4 regions of the Pseudarthrobacter sp. SL88 genome follow, and region 1 is predicted to be linked to each of the others. Evidence: riboswitches for the same ligand, from Rfam matches in the RefSeq annotation. Region 1 holds a riboswitch; each other region holds the start of a gene.
What was found. A riboswitch is a leader RNA that binds a small molecule or an ion and turns the genes downstream of it on or off. The one in region 1 is predicted to bind thiamine pyrophosphate.

Region 1 (4,207 bases):
ATTGCAGACCAGCCCCGTCTCCTGCGGCGGCAGCGACCCGGAGCAGTTGATGGCCGTGAGGTACTGGGAGAGCACCGCCCGGCGTTCGATCTCGCCGGCCCGCGGATCGGCTGTTCCGGAGAGGTCGACGGCGCCGCCTGACTTCCAGAATTCCGGCCACGCCGTGCGGGACGCGGCAATGGCGGCACTCCCCGGTGCCGATGCCAGTTCCGGGGCCGGGCCCGATGCCGGCGCCGAAAGCCCGCCGATGCCGCCGCTGCCGCGGGGAAGACAGTCACCCCGCCCCGCGCTGATGAAGTGCACGCTGAAATCGAGGCTGTCCTGCCCCGCCGCGGCCCGGATGAGCACTTCGTGCGGGCCGGCCTGTTCGAGTTCCAGCCCCGCGCCGCTGACGGCCACCTGGTATCCGGAACTGTCCAGGCGGCGCGAAATCAGCCAGCGCCGGTTGGGGCCGCCGGCGTGCCGTTCCTCAACGGTGGTGGTGTGTGCGGCGGGGCTGTTCCAGTCGGCTGCGTTATGCCAGGCTTCGGAACCGTAGGGGAAGGCCAGGGATACGGCGAGGCCGTCCGCGAGGGCGGGAGAGAGGATGCGGAAGCCCAGCTCGTCCCTGTCCGGGCGGCAGGCCGTGGTGACATTGACCGGACTGCCGTGCAGGGTGAAGATGCTGGTGGCTGTGCCCGTCCAGAGGTCCAGGACCTGGTGCGCGCCGGTGATGTCGTTCCCGGTGAGCGCAGGGGCGTCCCTGCCCGGGAGCGCCAAGCCGATCCGGCCCAGGTCCAGCCGGTGGGGGTTGGCGCGGAGCCAGGTTTCCGCCCGCGATGACTGGGTTTCGCGGCCATCCACGATGGCGCCCACCATGTCCACGTAGGGGACCGGGCCGCGCGGTGAATCGTAGGGGACTGTGGAACCGGCAAGGGTGTACTCCTGTTCCGGCGGGATGGCGTGCCAGCCCCACTGTGCCTGCGTGCCCAGCAGGGTGCCGGGCGGCAGGTCGTCGCGGGCAGCTACCGGGTATTCCCCGGGAAGGGTCTGCATGCCGGTCAGGTCCATGGTGAAGCAGAACTCACCGTTGCCCACCGAGGCGGGGCTCCGCGGATCGAGGCTGTCCTGTTCCACGTTGTGGCGCCGTACCAGCGCTTCGCGGTTGATCACGGTCTGCTGGCTGTGCACGTTGCACGCACTCCTTGGCTCATGCCTGGGCCAGGTCCGGCAGCAGGCAGCTCAGAAAACGCTTTCCCGCCCAATCCTTGTAAGAACGCCGGGCAGTGTCAACCAGCCTGCCCGAGCACCCCGCGCATCGCTTCCACCACAAGGTCGTGGTCCGCTACCTGGGGGAGTCCGGACACGGTCACCGTGGCAACCGCGCCTACGCCCGCGACGTAGACCGGGAATGCACCGCCGTGGGCGGCGTAGCGGGACTGGTCGAACCACGTATTGTCCTCGATCCGGCCGCCACGGGCCCTGCCGCGCAGGCCCACCAGCAAGGACGGCACCTCGTAGCGGGCGGCCGTACGCTGCTTCGCGCGGACCCAGTGTTCGTTGTCCGGGGTGGCTCCGGGGAGCGCAACGTGGAAGAGGACCTGCTCGCCCTTGGTGATGTCGATGGCGATGGGAAGATTCCGCTCCTTGCCGAGTTCCACCAGGAGCAGGCCAAGGTTAAGGGCGTCATCGGGCGAAAAGCCGGGGAACTGCAATTCCCGGATCTCCGCCTCAATCCGGCTGATCAGGGCCTGGAGCGAGCCCTCCGGCTGGGCGTCGGTGGAGTCGGGATCGTAGGCAGTCACATCTGGCGGGTTGGCAGTCATGGCCCACAATCTACCGCCCTCCAGGTGTAAACTTGAGCACGCCCGGAAGGGCGCGAAAAATTCAAACGCAACACATCCACAGCATCATCAACAACACATTAACGACAGGGGAGCGCCGCCGTCGGCCCCGGCATCAGCCGGGAAACGCAGGCGGGCGCTGAGAGTGCGGACAGCCGCAGACCCTCGAACCTGATCCGGTTAGTACCGGCGCAAGGGAGTCGAGTTCTCGAAGTGCGCGGAGAATGGCGGCAGCAGCCGGCACCCGCGTCCACTTTCCCCTCCTGTTTTCCAGGAGGATCACATGACTACTTCAGCAATCAAAAAGCCCGCCAGCAGGTCCTGGCGCGTCGTGGACATTGTGGTGGCGGCCCTGATCGCCATCGCCGGCGGCGTCATCTTCTGGGCCTGGTCCCAGGGAACCGCCACGATTTCCGCGCCGATGAACGCGGCCTACCCGCCCCTCACCGGCCTGTTGGCCGGCGGCTGGATGATCCCGGCGGTCCTGGGCATGCTCATCATCCGCAAGCCCGGAGCTGCCCTGTTCTGCGAGACGGTCGCCGCCACCGGCGAGTTGCTCATGGGCTCCCAGTACGGCGCCTCCGTGCTGTTCTCCGGGTTCGTCCAGGGCCTGGGTGCCGAGATCATCTTCGCCATCTTCGTCTACCGGAAATTCAACCTCCCGGTCTCCCTCCTGGCCGGTGCCGCGGCTGGCCTCTTCTGCGGCCTGAACGATTCCTTCGCGCCGTGGGGCTGGAACATCGCCTACCCGGGCGGTGACAAGCTCGCGTACATCGCCTTCACGGTTATTTCCGGGGCCATCATCGCCGGCGCGCTCGCCTGGATCGCCACCCGCGGCCTTGCCCGGACCGGCGTGCTGAGCTCCTTTGCATCCCGGAAGGCCGCTACGGAGCCCGTTTTCTCCTGATGCCGGCACCTTCCCACGCCGCCGCGCCCCGAACGGTGCGGCCAGCGACGGTCACCGCCCGCGGCTGGGGCTGGCGGCACGCGGGCCGCACCACACCGGCCGTCCACGCCCTCGACCTCGACATCAGCCCGGGTGAGCGCGTACTCCTGCTTGGCCCGTCCGGGGCAGGAAAATCGACGCTCCTCCATGCGCTCGCCGGGGTGCTGGGCGATGAGGACGACGACGGCGAGGCAGGTGAGTCCGACGAGACCGGTTCGTTGCTGGTCGACGGCGGCCCGCCCCGCGGCCAGCGGGGCCGCGCGGGCCTCATGCAGCAGGACCCCGAGACCCAGGTGGTCCTTTCCCGGGTAGGCGACGACGTCGCCTTCGGCGCCGAAAACCTTGCCGTGCCCCGCGACGCCATCTGGCCGCGCGTGCATGAGGCGCTGGCCGACGTCGGCCTGTCCCACCTGCCGCTGGACCACCCGACGTCGGCTCTGTCCGGCGGGCAGAAACAGCGCCTGGCGCTTGCCGGCATCCTCGCGATGCGCCCCGGGCTGATCCTGCTGGATGAACCCACCGCCAACCTGGACCCGGCCGGCGTGCTCGAAGTCCGGGACGCCGTGGCCCGCTGCCTGGACAAGACCGGCGCCACGCTGGTGGTGGTGGAGCACCGGGTGTCCGTGTGGAAGGACCTCGTGGACAGGATCGTTGTGCTGCAGCCCGGTAGTGGCGCCAACCCCGCGGTGCTCCTTGACGGCCCGCCGGACCGTGTGCTGGCCGAAGCGCGGACCATGCTGATGGCCGCCGGCGTGTGGGTTCCCGGGTATGTTCCGTCCACCCGCGGGCGGGCGGCGGAACAGGCACCCGGGGCCGGAGGACTCCTCCTGGCCGCCGAAAACCTGGGCGTCTCCCGGCAACGCCCGCGCCGAATGGGCCTTCGGAAAGTCCCGCCGGTGCCGGTGCAGGAAGGCATTATTGCCCAGGTCCGCGCCGGGCAGGCGCTCGCTGTCACCGGACCCAACGGCGCAGGGAAATCAACCTTCGCGCTGACCCTTGCCGGACTCCTCGAACCGGTCAACGGGACGGTATCCGCGACGACGGACCTCAGCCGCGGCGCCGGAATCACTCCGTACCAGTGGAAAGCGGAACAGCTGATTGAGCGGATCGGCACGGTCTTCCAGGAACCGGAGCACCAGTTCGTCACCGGCAAGGTCCTGGACGAACTGCTCTTCGGTCCCAGGCACCTGGGGCACGGTGAAGACAGGGTTGATGAGCTGCTGGAACGGCTGCGGCTCACCCACCTGGTGGACGCCAACCCCTACACCCTGTCCGGCGGCGAGAAGCGGCGGCTTTCCGTGGCCACGGTCCTTGCGGCAAGCCCGCAGGTACTGGTCCTGGACGAGCCCACGTTCGGCCAGGATGCCAATACCTGGGCCGAGCTGGCATCGTTCCTCTCTGAACTCCTGGACGCCGGAACGGCAGTGGTGTCCGTGAC
Region 2 (4,207 bases), 1.1 Mb from region 1:
AGCCGCGGTTGACCAGCTGTTCGGTGGCGTCCACCAACTCAACGGCGTCCGGCAGGAGCGTGTGCTCGTCGGCGATGACCTCCAGCTTCACCCAGTCGGTTTCCAGCGCTTCCCGGGCCAGTTCGGCGGTCAGGACGGCGTCCCGCGCAGTAAAACAGCCTGCTGTGTTGGGCAGGACCCGGATCCCGTGGTCCACCAGCAGTTGGAACAGGGAGCCCGATTCTGCGGGTGAGTAGCGCCGCATGGCCACCGTGGTGAGGGACGTTCCGGAGGCCACCAGAGCTGCGCCCAGGCCGTCCAGGCTTGGCGCGCCCCCCGTCCCCATGATGAGCCTCGACTCCAGGGCGACGCCGTCAATAACGAGGGAGTCAGGCCTGCTGGGTGCCGCTGGGGTAAGGGTGGTCGATTCGGTCATCGTGTCAGCCTCCCTGTACTGCGGTGACGAGTTCGACGTCGTCGCCGTCCGCGAGCGCGGTGCCGTGCCATTGGCTGCGGGGCACCACTTCGGAATTGTGCGCCACGGCCACGCCCAGCCTTTGCCCGTCGGTTGCCTGGCCGTCGGCCGCAAGCGCGCGTCCGGTTACTTCGCTCACCAATGCCGTGATGGACGCCCCGTCCGCCACGGTGCGTGGTGCCCCGTTCAGGGTGATGTTCATGCTGTCTCCTTGATGTTGAAGCTGGGGGCCGGGATCCGGCCGGAAAAGCGGTCCGGACGGAACGGCTGCCACCGGGGGTCTGCCTTTCCCTCCATCAGGTCGCGGCAGATGGCGGCCGCGGCCGGCGTGAGGAGAACGCCGTGGCGGAAGAATCCTGTGGCCACGATCAGTCCGGGAATATGGGCTGCGCTGGCGTCTCCCCCATCCGCGGGCACCCTGCCCAGTAGCGGGGCATTGTCCGGGGTGGCCGGGCGGGCCCGCGCGGTGCATTCGAGCAACTCCAACTCTGCGACCGCGGGCACCAGCACCTGGGCGTCGCGAAGCAGCTGGTACACGCCGCCAGCGGACACCGCGCTGGACCCGGTACTCGGCGGCACAGCTCCGGACGCAGTGCCGGCTCCCGCCGGAGCATCCTCCCGCTGGGTGGCGCCTATGACCACGGTTCCGTCCTCGCGTGGAACCAGGTAGACGGGGACACCGCGCACCAGTCCGCGGACTGTGGACGTCAGCAAGGGCTGAAGGTGCTGGGGGACCGCCAGCCGCAGGATGTCGCCGTGCACGGGACGCAACGGTAACCGGAGTCCCGCCGGCAGGTTCTCGAGGGATGCCGCCGCCATGCCGTTGGCCACCACCGTTTCGCCGGCGAGCACCAGTCCGCCTCCGGCAAGCCGGACACCGGCCACGGCGCCATCTGCCCATTCAAGCGCCACAGCCCTGTCCGCCACCGCGAATCCATCCAGCGCGCCGGCAACCGCAGTCCCGGCAACGCCGCTGCTTGCCGGGAGGTGGCTGGCCAGGGCGGCCCGGAAGCACCCTACGAGTCGCCGGGGATCCACCTGGTGGTCCGCAGGAGTGTCCAGTGCGCAGGCGATGGCGGGGCTGAGCAGCGGTTCCCGGCGCCGGGCCTCGCGGACCGTCAAGGGTTCCACGGCGAGTCCGTTGGCCTGCTGCACGCCGCGCAGGTCCATCAGTGCCTGCCGGTCGCCGGCGTCGGCGCCAACGGCGAGCGTGGGCGTCGCCAGGTATCCGGAACCGCGGCCTGACACGCGGGAAAGGTCCGCGGCGAACTGCGGCCAGCGCTCCGATGCATCCAGCATGAGGCCCAGGAGCTCTTCCTCCTGGTAATGCAGCTCGCTGACGGGGGCCAGCATGCCTGCCGCCGCCCAGCTGGCTCCGGAGCCCGGTGCATCGTCTATCAGCACCACTGACCGGCCTGAGCGCCTGGCCTCCCAGGCTATGCCGTGGCCAATGACGCCTCCGCCGATCACTGCTACGTCGGCAGAAATTGTTGGAACGACGGAGGAGCTTGCGATGGTGTCCGGAGGGCTTTCGGGGATGCCCATGGTGTCTCCTTCCCTACGCCGGTATTAACCGGATCAGGTCAAGCGGTCGGCTCTGACGCCCTCTCAGCCCGGCGCTTTGTGACAGCTGCCACGGGCTCCCGCAGTACGAGGCAAGTGTAGAGGAACTAGGCTTGCAGCCATGAATGTGTCCCACTCCCCTGCCCCCGCCGCGGCGCCCGGCACCGATGCCTTCACCACTGCGGCCGGTAACGGCGCACTGAAAGCCGCACGCCTGTACCTCTGCACGGATGCGCGCCGCGGCCGGGGCGACTTCGCCGGGTTCGTGGACGCGGCGTTCGAAGGCGGCGTGGACATTATCCAGCTGCGGGACAAGTCCATCGAGGCGGCCGAGGAGCTGGACCTGCTGGCGGTCCTCAAGGAGTCGGCCCAGCGGCACGGGCGGCTGTGGGCCGTCAACGACCGGGCGGACATTGCGGTCCTTTCCGGTGCCCCGGTCTTCCACGTGGGCCAGAAGGACCTTCCGGTAGCAGCCGCGAGGACGCTGCTCAACGGCAACGCCGCCATCGGCCTGTCCAGCCACACGCCGGAACAGGTGGATGCCGCCCTGGCCGACGCCGCAGGACCTGCCGGCCTCGACTACTTCTGCGTGGGCCCGCTCTGGGCCACCCCCACCAAACCCGGCCGGGCCGCCGTCGGCCTGGACCTGGTGAAGCATGCGGCCGCGAAGGCCCCCAGTGATGTGCCGTGGTTCGCCATCGGCGGCATCGACCACTCCAACGTGGACCAGGTGGTCGCGGCCGGGGCCACAAGGATCGTGGTGGTCCGCGCCATCACCGATGCTGCCGATCCTGCTGCCGCCGCTGCCTCGCTTCGTTCCGCCCTGGACGCCGCGGCGTCCTGAAGCTGACCGATTCCCTGCGTAATCGGATGACTTGGGGTTAGGCTGATTTTCGTGTCACATCATCGGCTGGCTCCCAACGTCCATGAGCGCACCAATGCCCTGGAAGAGGCCTTGGCCGCGCTGCGGACGGAGCTGGAACTTCCGGGCCCATACCCGGGTGACGCGGTCAAGGACGCCGAGGCCGCGGTGGCCGCGCTGCGCCTGCCGGAGTACGACCTGACCGCGGTGGAGTTCGTCACCATCGATCCCGCGTCGTCCACGGACCTGGACCAGGCCCTCTTCATCGAAACGGACGGCGACGGCGGGTACCACGTCCTGTACGCCATCGCCGATGTCCCCGCGTTCGTGGCGCCCGGCGGACCCCTGGATGCCGAAACCCGGCGCCGGGGCCAGACCTTCTACGCCCCGGACGGGCGCATTCCGCTGCACCCGGAAGTCATCAGCGAGGGCGCCGGCAGCCTCCTGCCGGAACAGGACTGCTCGGCTTTCGTCTGGGATTTCCGGCTCGACGGCAATGCCGAGGTCACGTCCGTCGGTGTCCGCCGGGCCCGTGTTCGAAGCCGCGCGAAACTCAGCTACAAGGGTGCACAAGCTGACCTGGACGCCGGTACTGCCTCTCCCCTGCTTGTCCTGCTGAAGGAAGTGGGGCTCAAGCGTGTCCGCCTGGAACGCGCCCGGAACGGTGCCAGCCTGAACATGCCGGACCAGGAGATCGTCCAACTGCCCGATGGCGGCTACCGCATTGCTGCTGCACCCCAGCTGCCCGTGGAGGACTGGAACGCCCAGATTTCCCTGATGACGGGGATGGCCGCCGCCAAGATCATGCTCGACGCCAAGGTGGGGATCCTGCGCACCATGCCGCCACCGGACGAGCGCTCCCTGCGCCACTTCCGGCTGCAGACGGAGGCGCTGGGCAAAGCCTGGGACGGCGAGGTGGGATACGGCGAATACCTGCGGACCCTTGACCCGACGGACCCCCGACAGCTGGCCATCATGCACTCGGCCGGCATGCTCTTCCGCGGCGCCGGATACACCGCCTTTGACGGCAACGTTCCGGCTGCCCCGATCCAGGCGGCCATCGGCGATGCCTATGCCCACACCACTGCGCCGCTGCGACGCCTGGTGGACCGCTTTGTGCTGGTGACCTGCGAGGCGCTGAGCAACGGAGGTACCGTCCCCGGCTGGGTGCGGGATGCGCTTCCGTCCCTCCCAGAGATTATGGCGGGCTCGGACCAGCTGGCATCCCGGATGGAGCGCATGGCCCTGGATACGGTGGAGGCTGCCCTGCTGGTCAACCACATCGGCCAGGAGTTCGATGCGATTGTGATTTCAGGATCGAAGCCGCA
Region 3 (4,207 bases), 1.5 Mb from region 1:
AGCGCCGGTGTGGTGCGAGGAGACGCCGGCGACCTTCAGGCGGTCAGCGAGCGCGCCGACGTCGTCACCGGACGGCACCTCGATGAGGACCTCGCCGAGGCCAAGGGTGTCCTTCCGCGGACCGGCACCGCGGCTGTTCCAGACGTTCATGGCCATGTGGTGGTGGTAGCGGCCCGCGGAGACGAAGAGAGCCTGCCCGTGCCAGCCGGCGGTCTTTTCGAACCCGAGCGTTCCTACGTAGAAGTCCCGGGCGGACTGGACGTCGCCCACTTGGAGGTGGACGTGGCCTACTCCGGCGGTGGTCTGCCGCTGACCCTGGAGTGATTCTTCGGAGAGGTGCTGCTCCAGGTAGCGCTGGGGCGGCAGCGCCAGGCTGTCCATCACCACGTCGGTGCCGTTCCAGGACCAGTTGCTTCGCGGGCGGTCCCAGTAGAGCTCGATGCCGTTGCCTTCGGGATCACTGAAGTAGAAGGCCTCGCTGACCAGGTGGTCGGCGCTGCCCGTGAAGGAGCGGGGCTCGAACTGGGCTGCAGTGGCCACCGTGGCGGCGAGTGCCGCCTGGTCCTCGAACAGGAGGGCCGTGTGGAACAGGCCAGCTTCTCCCCTGCCGGGGATCGTCAGGCCGGGGGCCGGAGCCAGATGGACCAGGGGCTTGCCGAGGCGGCCGAGGTACAGGCCGCCGTCCTGCTCAGCAACCACCTCAAGCCCCAGTGCGCGCTGGTAGTAGTCGGTCATGACCTTCATGTTGCCGACCTTGAGCATCACGGTGCCCATGGCGAGGTCGGCAGGAAGAAGATCCTGGCTGGTGGCTTCTGCAGTCATTGAACGCTCCCTCTAATGGAGGCCGTCCGGATGAGACGGCCTGTCATAAGTTAAAATTACTTGAAGCTTCAATTTATTCCAAGTGCAGGGTGGATGTTTTCCTAGCGGACCACCTGGCCACCCAAAACCACGTGGGACGGGTGCGCCACGGTGTCCAGCGTCCTCCGGGGATCGTCCCGGAACAGCACGACGTCGGCACGCGCCCCTTCTGCCAGCCCGTCGGCGCCCAGCCAGGCTCGGGCGGCCCAGCTGGCCGCGTTGAGCGCCTGGGCTGCGGGCAGCCCGGCCGCGTGCAGGGCAAGGATTTCGTCAGCGATCCTGCCGTGGCGGATCACGCTGCCGGCATCCGTTCCGGCGAAGATCTGCACGCCGGCTTCCCATGCCTCGCCCACCCGCTCCAGCCGGCGTTCCCAGAGAGCCAGCATGTGGGCGGCGTACACCGGAAACTTGGGCTTGGCCTGGGCAGCAATATCCGGGAACGTGGCGATGTTGACCAGCGTCGGAACGATGGGTACGCCCTGCTCCACAAACCGCGGCAGGTGCCTGGGCAGCAGGCCGGTGGCGTGTTCTATGCAGTCGATCCCGGCGTCGAGCATTTGGTCCAGGGTGTCTTCGGCGAAGCAGTGGGCGGTGACGCGGGCACCTTCATCGTGTGCGGCACTGATCGCATCGCGGACGACGCCGGCGGGAAAGGAGGGTGCGAGGTCGCCGGCGCTGCGCTCGATCCAGTCCCCGACGAGCTTGACCCAGCCGTCGCCGTCGCGGGCTTGCTTACGCACGGCCTCCACAAGCCCTTCAGGCTCGACCTCGTGGGCGAAGCCCCGGAGGTAACGGCGGGTACGGGCGACGCGCCTGCCGGCCCGAATCAGCAGCGGAAAGTCTCGGCCGCCCTGCATCCAGCGGGTATCGGCGGGCGACCCCGCGTCCCGGATCAGCAGCGTGCCTGAGTCCAGGTCGGCGCGGGCCTGGGCCTCGGCCTCACCGGCGTCCACCGGCCCGGCAGGGCCCAGGCCGATGTGGCAATGGGCGTCGACGAAGCCGGGCAGCACCCAGCCATCAAGTACAACGTCCGGGCTGGCCTCCGGACGGGTAAATGTCAGGCACCCGTCCACGGACCAGAGACCGTTCCGTTCGCTGTCCGGTCCCGTGAGGACGGTGCCGCTGAAACCGATGATGTATGGCATGGATGCCTCCTCTTCCTGCCCGGTCAGGCTAGCACCGGCAAATATGACAGGGCCGTTAGCGCTTGTCACCGCCGGGGTTGTGGTAGCTTCGTTCCTGACCACACGGGTGCCCCTGCAGGGGCTGAGATCGGGCTGACGCGGCCTGCGACCGTCGAACCTGTCCGGGTAATGCCGGCGAAGGAAGTGAGTATTCCTTGAATACACCCAAAACAGTGCTGCCCCCTGCCCAAAACCACCCGGCCGTCACGCCGGCCGGAGCGAGCCCTGAAGCACCGGTCACCCAATCGCTGAAGTCCCACTCGCTGGCCTACATCGATGATCCGGAGCACGGCATCCGTGTCCCCGTCACGGAAATCGCGCTCGAACCGTCGCCAAACGGGCAGCCTAATCCCCCCTTCCGCACCTACCGGACAGCGGGGCCGGGAAGCGACCCCGTGCGCGGCCTCAGCCCCTTCCGGTCGGAATGGATTGAGGCGCGGTTTGACACGGAAGCGTACAGCGGAAGGGAACGGAACCTGCTCGACGACGGCCGCTCGGCCGTGCGCCGCGGTGCCGCCTCCGCGGAATGGAGGGGCGGGCGCCCGGTGCCCCGCCGCGCCGTCGACGGCCGGACGGTCACCCAGATGCACTATGCCCGGAAGGGCGTGGTGACGCCGGAAATGCGGTTCGTGGCGCTGCGGGAAAACTGTGATCCGGAACTGGTCCGGAGTGAGATTGCCGCCGGACGGGCCATCATCCCCAACAACATCAACCATCCAGAGTCCGAACCGATGATCATCGGGAAAGCCTTCCTGGTGAAGATCAACGCCAACATCGGCAACTCCGCCGTCACCAGTTCCATCAGGGAGGAGGTGGACAAGCTGCAGTGGGCCACGCGGTGGGGTGCCGATACGGTGATGGACCTTTCCACGGGCGACGACATCCACACGACCAGGGAATGGATCATCCGCAACTCCCCCGTGCCGATCGGCACCGTGCCCATCTACCAGGCCCTGGAAAAGGTCAACGGCGAGGCGAACGCGCTCACGTGGGAAATCTTCCGCGACACCGTCATCGAACAGTGTGAGCAGGGCGTGGACTACATGACAGTCCACGCCGGCGTGCTGCTCCGCTACGTGCCTCTGACCGCCAACAGGGTCACCGGAATCGTGTCCCGGGGCGGGTCGATCATGGCGGGATGGTGCCTGGCGCACCACCAGGAGAATTTCCTGTACACGCATTTCGATGAGCTGTGTGAGATCTTTGCCCGGTACGACGTCGCGTTCTCGCTGGGTGACGGCCTGCGCCCCGGCGCCACCGCTGATGCGAACGACGCTGCGCAGTTCGCGGAACTGGACACCTTGGCTGAGCTGACGGAGCGCGCCTGGAAACATGACGTGCAGGTCATGGTGGAGGGGCCGGGCCATGTCCCGTTCCATCTGGTGCGGGAGAACGTAGAGCGCCAGCAGGAACTGTGCAAGGGCGCGCCGTTCTATACGCTGGGGCCGCTGGTCACCGATGTGGCCCCCGGCTACGATCACATCACCTCAGCCATCGGCGCCACCGAGATCGCCCGCTACGGCACCGCCATGCTCTGCTACGTCACGCCCAAGGAGCATCTGGGACTGCCGGACAGGGACGACGTGAAGACCGGGGTCATCACCTACAAGATCGCCGCGCACGCCGCTGACCTGGCCAAGGGCCTCCCCGGGGCGCACGAACGGGACGACGCGTTGTCAAAGGCCAGGTTCGAGTTCCGCTGGCGGGACCAGTTTGCGCTCTCGCTTGACCCCGAGACGGCCGAATCGTTCCATGATGAAACCCTGCCGGCCGAGCCCGCCAAGACGGCACACTTCTGCTCCATGTGTGGGCCGAAGTTCTGCTCTATGCGGATCAGCCAGGACATCCGCAACGAGTACGGGTCAGCGGAAGCCCAAGCCGCGATAGCTGAAGCGGCATCGGGGATGCGGGAGAAGAGCCAGGAGTTCCTGGAATCCGGCGGCAAGGTGTACCTTCCCGAGCTGAAAGTCCCGGCCGGCAGCTGACACTGCCGCCGGCGTTGACCGGCAGTTGCCTGTGGCCGGCCCGGGCTAGGACGCCCGGGCCGGTTCACTCCGGCTGACTTCGGCGAGGAACTGCCGGATGGCCCGGTTGCCGTCGGCTGAATCGTGGGGCCGGTGCCCGCCCGCCGCGACGCGGTGCAGGGCGCCGGTCTCCCGCAG
Region 4 (4,207 bases), 1.5 Mb from region 1:
GGAACAGGCTCAAGCGCATCCTCAAGGACCGCCTTCCGGAGCAGGCGGGCGTCATTGTGCGCACGGCGGCCGAAGGGGCGTCCGAGGAAGAGCTGACCCACGACATCAACAGGCTCCGCGCCCAGTGGGAAGGCATCGAAAGCCAGTCCTCCTCCACCAAGGTCCTGGCTCCGGAGCTGCTGTACGGCGAGCCCGACCTCACCATCAAGGTGGTCCGTGACGTCTTCAACGAGGACTTCTCCAAGCTGATCGTCTCCGGTGAGGAAGCCTGGGACACCATCGAGGCCTACGTCACCTATGTGGCTCCGGACCTGGTGGGACGCCTCGAAAAGTGGACCAAGGACCAGGACATCTTCGCTGCCTGGCGGATTGATGAACAGATCCACAAGGCCCTCGAACGCAAGGTCTTCCTGCCCTCCGGCGGCTCGCTGGTGATCGACCGGACCGAAGCCATGACAGTGGTGGACGTCAACACCGGCAAGTTCACCGGAAGCGGCGGCAACCTCGAAGAAACCGTCACGAAGAACAACCTCGAAGCGGCCGAGGAAGTGGTGCGCCAGCTGCGGCTGCGCGACATCGGCGGCATCATCGTGATCGACTTCATCGACATGGTCCTGGAATCGAACCGCGACCTCGTCCTGCGCCGCATGGTGGAATGCCTCGGCCGCGACCGGACGAAGCACCAGGTGGCGGAAGTCACCTCGCTGGGACTCGTCCAGATGACCCGCAAGCGCATGGGCACCGGGCTCCTGGAAGTCTTCGGCGAGCAGTGTGAAGCCTGCGCGGGCCGCGGCGTCGTCACCCATGACGACCCCGTGGAGCACCGCCGCGCCAACATCGTGGCAGCCGAGCAGCACGTCCACCGCTCTGACATCCGCTCCGATGCCCGCCCTAATGGGAACCGCAGCGAGGGCCAGCGCAATGAGGGACAGCGCCCCGACAGCAACCAGGAAGGTACCCGCGGCGAACGCAAGCGCCGCCGCGGACGTGGCGGCCAGCCGGCCGAGCCGGCACCCGCACCCGCGGCTGTGGCAGCCCACCCAGTCCAGCCGGATCCGCACGAGGCCGAACGCCACGCCAAGGCTGAAGCCACCAGGCTGGCCTTGGCCAACATTGCCGCAGCTGCCCACGCTGCGCACCTGCACGATGACGAGGTGGCGGCCCGTCAAACCCCTGCCCAGCAGGACGCGGGCACAACGGAGAGGCACGACGACGGGACGCCGGTACGCCCGGCAGCTGTCCTGACGTTCGGCGGCGAGAAAGTCGCGCTGCCGTTCGTTGAGCACGCAGACGAGCAGCAGCCCTCACCTGCGCTGTCGCTTGACCGGCTGGCCGAAGCGTTCGCCCACCTGGGCCAGCCGGCTTCGCCTGTTGGCAGCCAGTCGCGGGAGTCCGCCACGGTCCAGGCCGCGCCAGTCACCCCTGAACCGGCGGAGGCTGCGGCACCCCGGCAGCCCGTCGCAGCTGCGGCCCCCGCACTTGAGCTGAACGCCGCTGCCGCCCCCGACCTGTCCCGGCAGCGCCGTCCGCGGCGTAACCGCAGTGCAAGCAGGGCCCAGGGCGCAGCCAACGAGACCACCGTGGAACACCATGAGAACGTCCCGTCGGCCAGCGAAGGCCACTCCCATGCCGCCAAGGCGCCCGAGCCTGCCGCGCCGGCAGAACCGGCAGCCAAAGCCGATGCGCCCATCATCCTGGGCGTAGGGGTTCCTGCCTCCGAGCTCTGACCGGACCCAGGCACTGCAGATGCCCGGCCCCTCCACTCCTGTGGTGGGGCCGGGCATCTGCCGTTAACGGGGAGTGGACCTCAGCCGCACACTTCACAGGTGCAGTCACCTTTCGGTTGACTGCCGTCCAACGGCTAGGCTGGGGAACCGACACGGGGTGCCGCGCACCAGGCCCGGCTGAGATCCACACCCGTTGAACCTGTCCGGTTAGTACCGGCGAAGGGATGTCTCTTTTGTCTACGAACCTTGCCATGCCTGCAGCCACCCCGCTCCCGAATCCCTCCGCGACCGAACTGCCGGCTGCCGGACGCGATGTGCCCCGCGTCCTAGCCATCGCGGGCTCGGACCCCTCCGGCGGGGCCGGCATCCAGGCCGACCTCAAGAGCATCGCAGCGCACGGCGGCTACGGCATGGCCGCCATCACTGCCCTCACAGCCCAGAACACCCGCGGAGTGACCGCCGTCCATGTTCCTCCGGCATCCTTTTTGGCGCAGCAGCTCGCGGCCATCAGCGACGACATCCACGTGGACGCCGTCAAGATCGGCATGCTGGGCGATGCCGACGTGATCGCTGCCGTGCGCACCTGGCTGGAGAAGGTGCGCCCCGCCGTCGTGGTCCTGGACCCGGTCATGGTTGCCACCAGCGGGGACCGGCTGCTGCAGGAGAGCGCCGAAGCCGCGCTCCGGAACCTGGTGCCGCTGGCCCACCTGGTCACCCCCAACCTGGCCGAACTGGCCATGCTGCTGGGAGAAGACGTACCGGACACTTGGGAGGCGGCGCTGGATCAGGGCAGGCGGCTGGCTGGTGCCACCGGCGCCGCCGTGCTGGTCAAGGGCGGGCACCTGCAGGGCAGCAGCTGCCCGGACGCCCTGGTTGGGCCGCCGGGCATGCTGTCCGCGGACGTCGTCGAAGTCCCGGGGGAGCGGGTGACCACACGCAACAGCCATGGCACAGGCTGCTCCCTGTCCTCCGCCATGGCCACGGTCCAGGCCCAGGTAGGCAACTGGGAAGCATCTCTTCGGGAAGTGAAACCCTGGCTTGCTGGGGCGTTGGCCGCGTCCGCGGCGCTGGAGGTGGGAACCGGCAACGGTCCCGTCCACCATTTCCACCACATCCGCCAAGCCCTTCGGCCAGGCGACTTCACGGCGCAGCTGCGGAAAGATGCCAACGCACACCTTGAGTCGATCTACGCCTTGGACTTCATCCAGGGCCTGGCCTCGGGGACACTGCCGGAAAGCGAGTTCGCGTATTACCTTGCGCAGGATGCCATCTACCTGAACGGGTATTCGCGAGTCCTCGCCCGGTCCAGCGCGCTGGCCCCCACGGAGGCCGAGCAGCTGTTCTGGGCGGCGTCGGCCCAGCAATGCCTCGAAGTGGAGTCGGAACTGCACCGTTCCTGGCTCAGCACCCGCACCGTCCTCCCCGAACTCGGGCCTGTCACCAAGGCCTACGTGGACCACCTGACCGCCGCTTCGGCGTCGGGCAGCTATGCAGTCCTGGCAGCAGCTGTCCTGCCCTGTTTCTGGCTGTACGCGGACGCCGGGAAGACGCTCCATGCCAGGTTCCTCGCGGACGGGGAACCGGCAGGCCACCCCTACGCCGAGTGGCTCCGCACGTATGCCGACGAAGATTTCGCGGAGGCAACGCGGCGGGCCATCGCCGTGGTGGACGAAGCGGCGCGCAAGGCCTCCGCTGACGAACGGCACGCCATGGCCACCGCATTCCGGCAGTCCTGCCGGCTGGAAGTGGAGTTCTTCGACGCGCCGCGGCTCCACTCCTGAACCCGCCCGGGCCGTGCTGCCGGTATTATGGTCTGGCACGGCCCCGGTGGCGGACGATGTCTGTGGTTCCTATCACAGCCGACCCGCCGGAGCCAGCCTCATTTGCGGCCGGAGACGGAATTAGCGTATTCTGGATCTTCGGTGCTTACGCCAACACTTGGGTTATGACCCCGGGAACATGCCAACGTGGAAAACACAAGGCAGTCCTGCGGGATAACTCATGGAGACCTTCGGGGAATCCACGGCGTTGAGGCACAGCGGGAACCCAGCCAAACAGTGCAACGGGTGCCGCACGCAATTTTAGTTATAAACGTCGAGAGAAGTGAGTTCCCAAGTGGTGTACGCGATTGTCCGCGCAGGCGGCCGCCAAGAGAAGGTTTCCGTTGGAGACTTCGTTACCCTGAACCGCGTCGCCGGTGGGGCTGGCAGCACCATCGAGCTGCCCGCACTGCTCCTGGTTGATGGTGACAAGATCACCACTGCCGCTGCTGACCTGGCCAAGGTGACCGTTACGGCTGAAATCCTCCAGGACCTCCGTGGTCCTAAGATTGTCATCCAGAAGTTCAAGAACAAGACCGGTTACAAGAAGCGCCAGGGTCACCGTCAGGAACTGACCAAGGTCAAGATCACTGGCATCAAGTAACCACCGGTTACTGTTCAGGTTTTCAGCAGATTCCCCAGAATTTAAAGGCAGGCATT

Region 2: linked by a shared signal. The riboswitch ahead of thiO (glycine oxidase ThiO) and the one ahead of OVA06_RS00310 (ECF transporter S component) in region 1 are both predicted to bind thiamine pyrophosphate.
Region 3: linked by a shared signal. The riboswitch ahead of thiC (phosphomethylpyrimidine synthase ThiC) and the one ahead of OVA06_RS00310 (ECF transporter S component) in region 1 are both predicted to bind thiamine pyrophosphate.
Region 4: linked by a shared signal. The riboswitch ahead of thiD (bifunctional hydroxymethylpyrimidine kinase/phosphomethylpyrimidine kinase) and the one ahead of OVA06_RS00310 (ECF transporter S component) in region 1 are both predicted to bind thiamine pyrophosphate.

What each region holds. Positions count from the first base shown of each region.
Region 1 covers NZ_JAPPRD010000001.1:74,746-78,952, forward strand. Annotated here, with positions in the region: gene OVA06_RS00300 (hypothetical protein) at 1-1,170, opposite strand, end outside; gene OVA06_RS00305 (heme-degrading domain-containing protein) at 1,269-1,805, opposite strand; TPP riboswitch at 1,902-2,039, shown strand; gene OVA06_RS00310 (ECF transporter S component) at 2,107-2,730, shown strand; gene OVA06_RS00315 (ABC transporter ATP-binding protein) at 2,730-4,207, shown strand, end outside.
Region 2 covers NZ_JAPPRD010000001.1:1,214,389-1,218,595, reverse strand. Annotated here, with positions in the region: gene OVA06_RS05645 (thiazole synthase) at 1-415, opposite strand, end outside; gene thiS (sulfur carrier protein ThiS) at 420-656, opposite strand; gene thiO (glycine oxidase ThiO) at 653-1,999, opposite strand; TPP riboswitch at 1,993-2,111, opposite strand; gene thiE (thiamine phosphate synthase) at 2,139-2,861, shown strand; gene OVA06_RS05625 (RNB domain-containing ribonuclease) at 2,913-4,207, shown strand, end outside.
Region 3 covers NZ_JAPPRD010000001.1:1,535,322-1,539,528, reverse strand. Annotated here, with positions in the region: gene OVA06_RS07050 (VOC family protein) at 1-822, opposite strand, end outside; gene OVA06_RS07045 (amidohydrolase family protein) at 924-2,006, opposite strand; TPP riboswitch at 2,099-2,206, shown strand; gene thiC (phosphomethylpyrimidine synthase ThiC) at 2,201-4,030, shown strand; gene OVA06_RS07035 (alpha/beta fold hydrolase) at 4,076-4,207, opposite strand, start outside.
Region 4 covers NZ_JAPPRD010000001.1:1,619,615-1,623,821, forward strand. Annotated here, with positions in the region: gene OVA06_RS07460 (Rne/Rng family ribonuclease) at 1-1,727, shown strand, start outside; TPP riboswitch at 1,871-1,969, shown strand; gene thiD (bifunctional hydroxymethylpyrimidine kinase/phosphomethylpyrimidine kinase) at 1,979-3,508, shown strand; gene rplU (50S ribosomal protein L21) at 3,843-4,151, shown strand.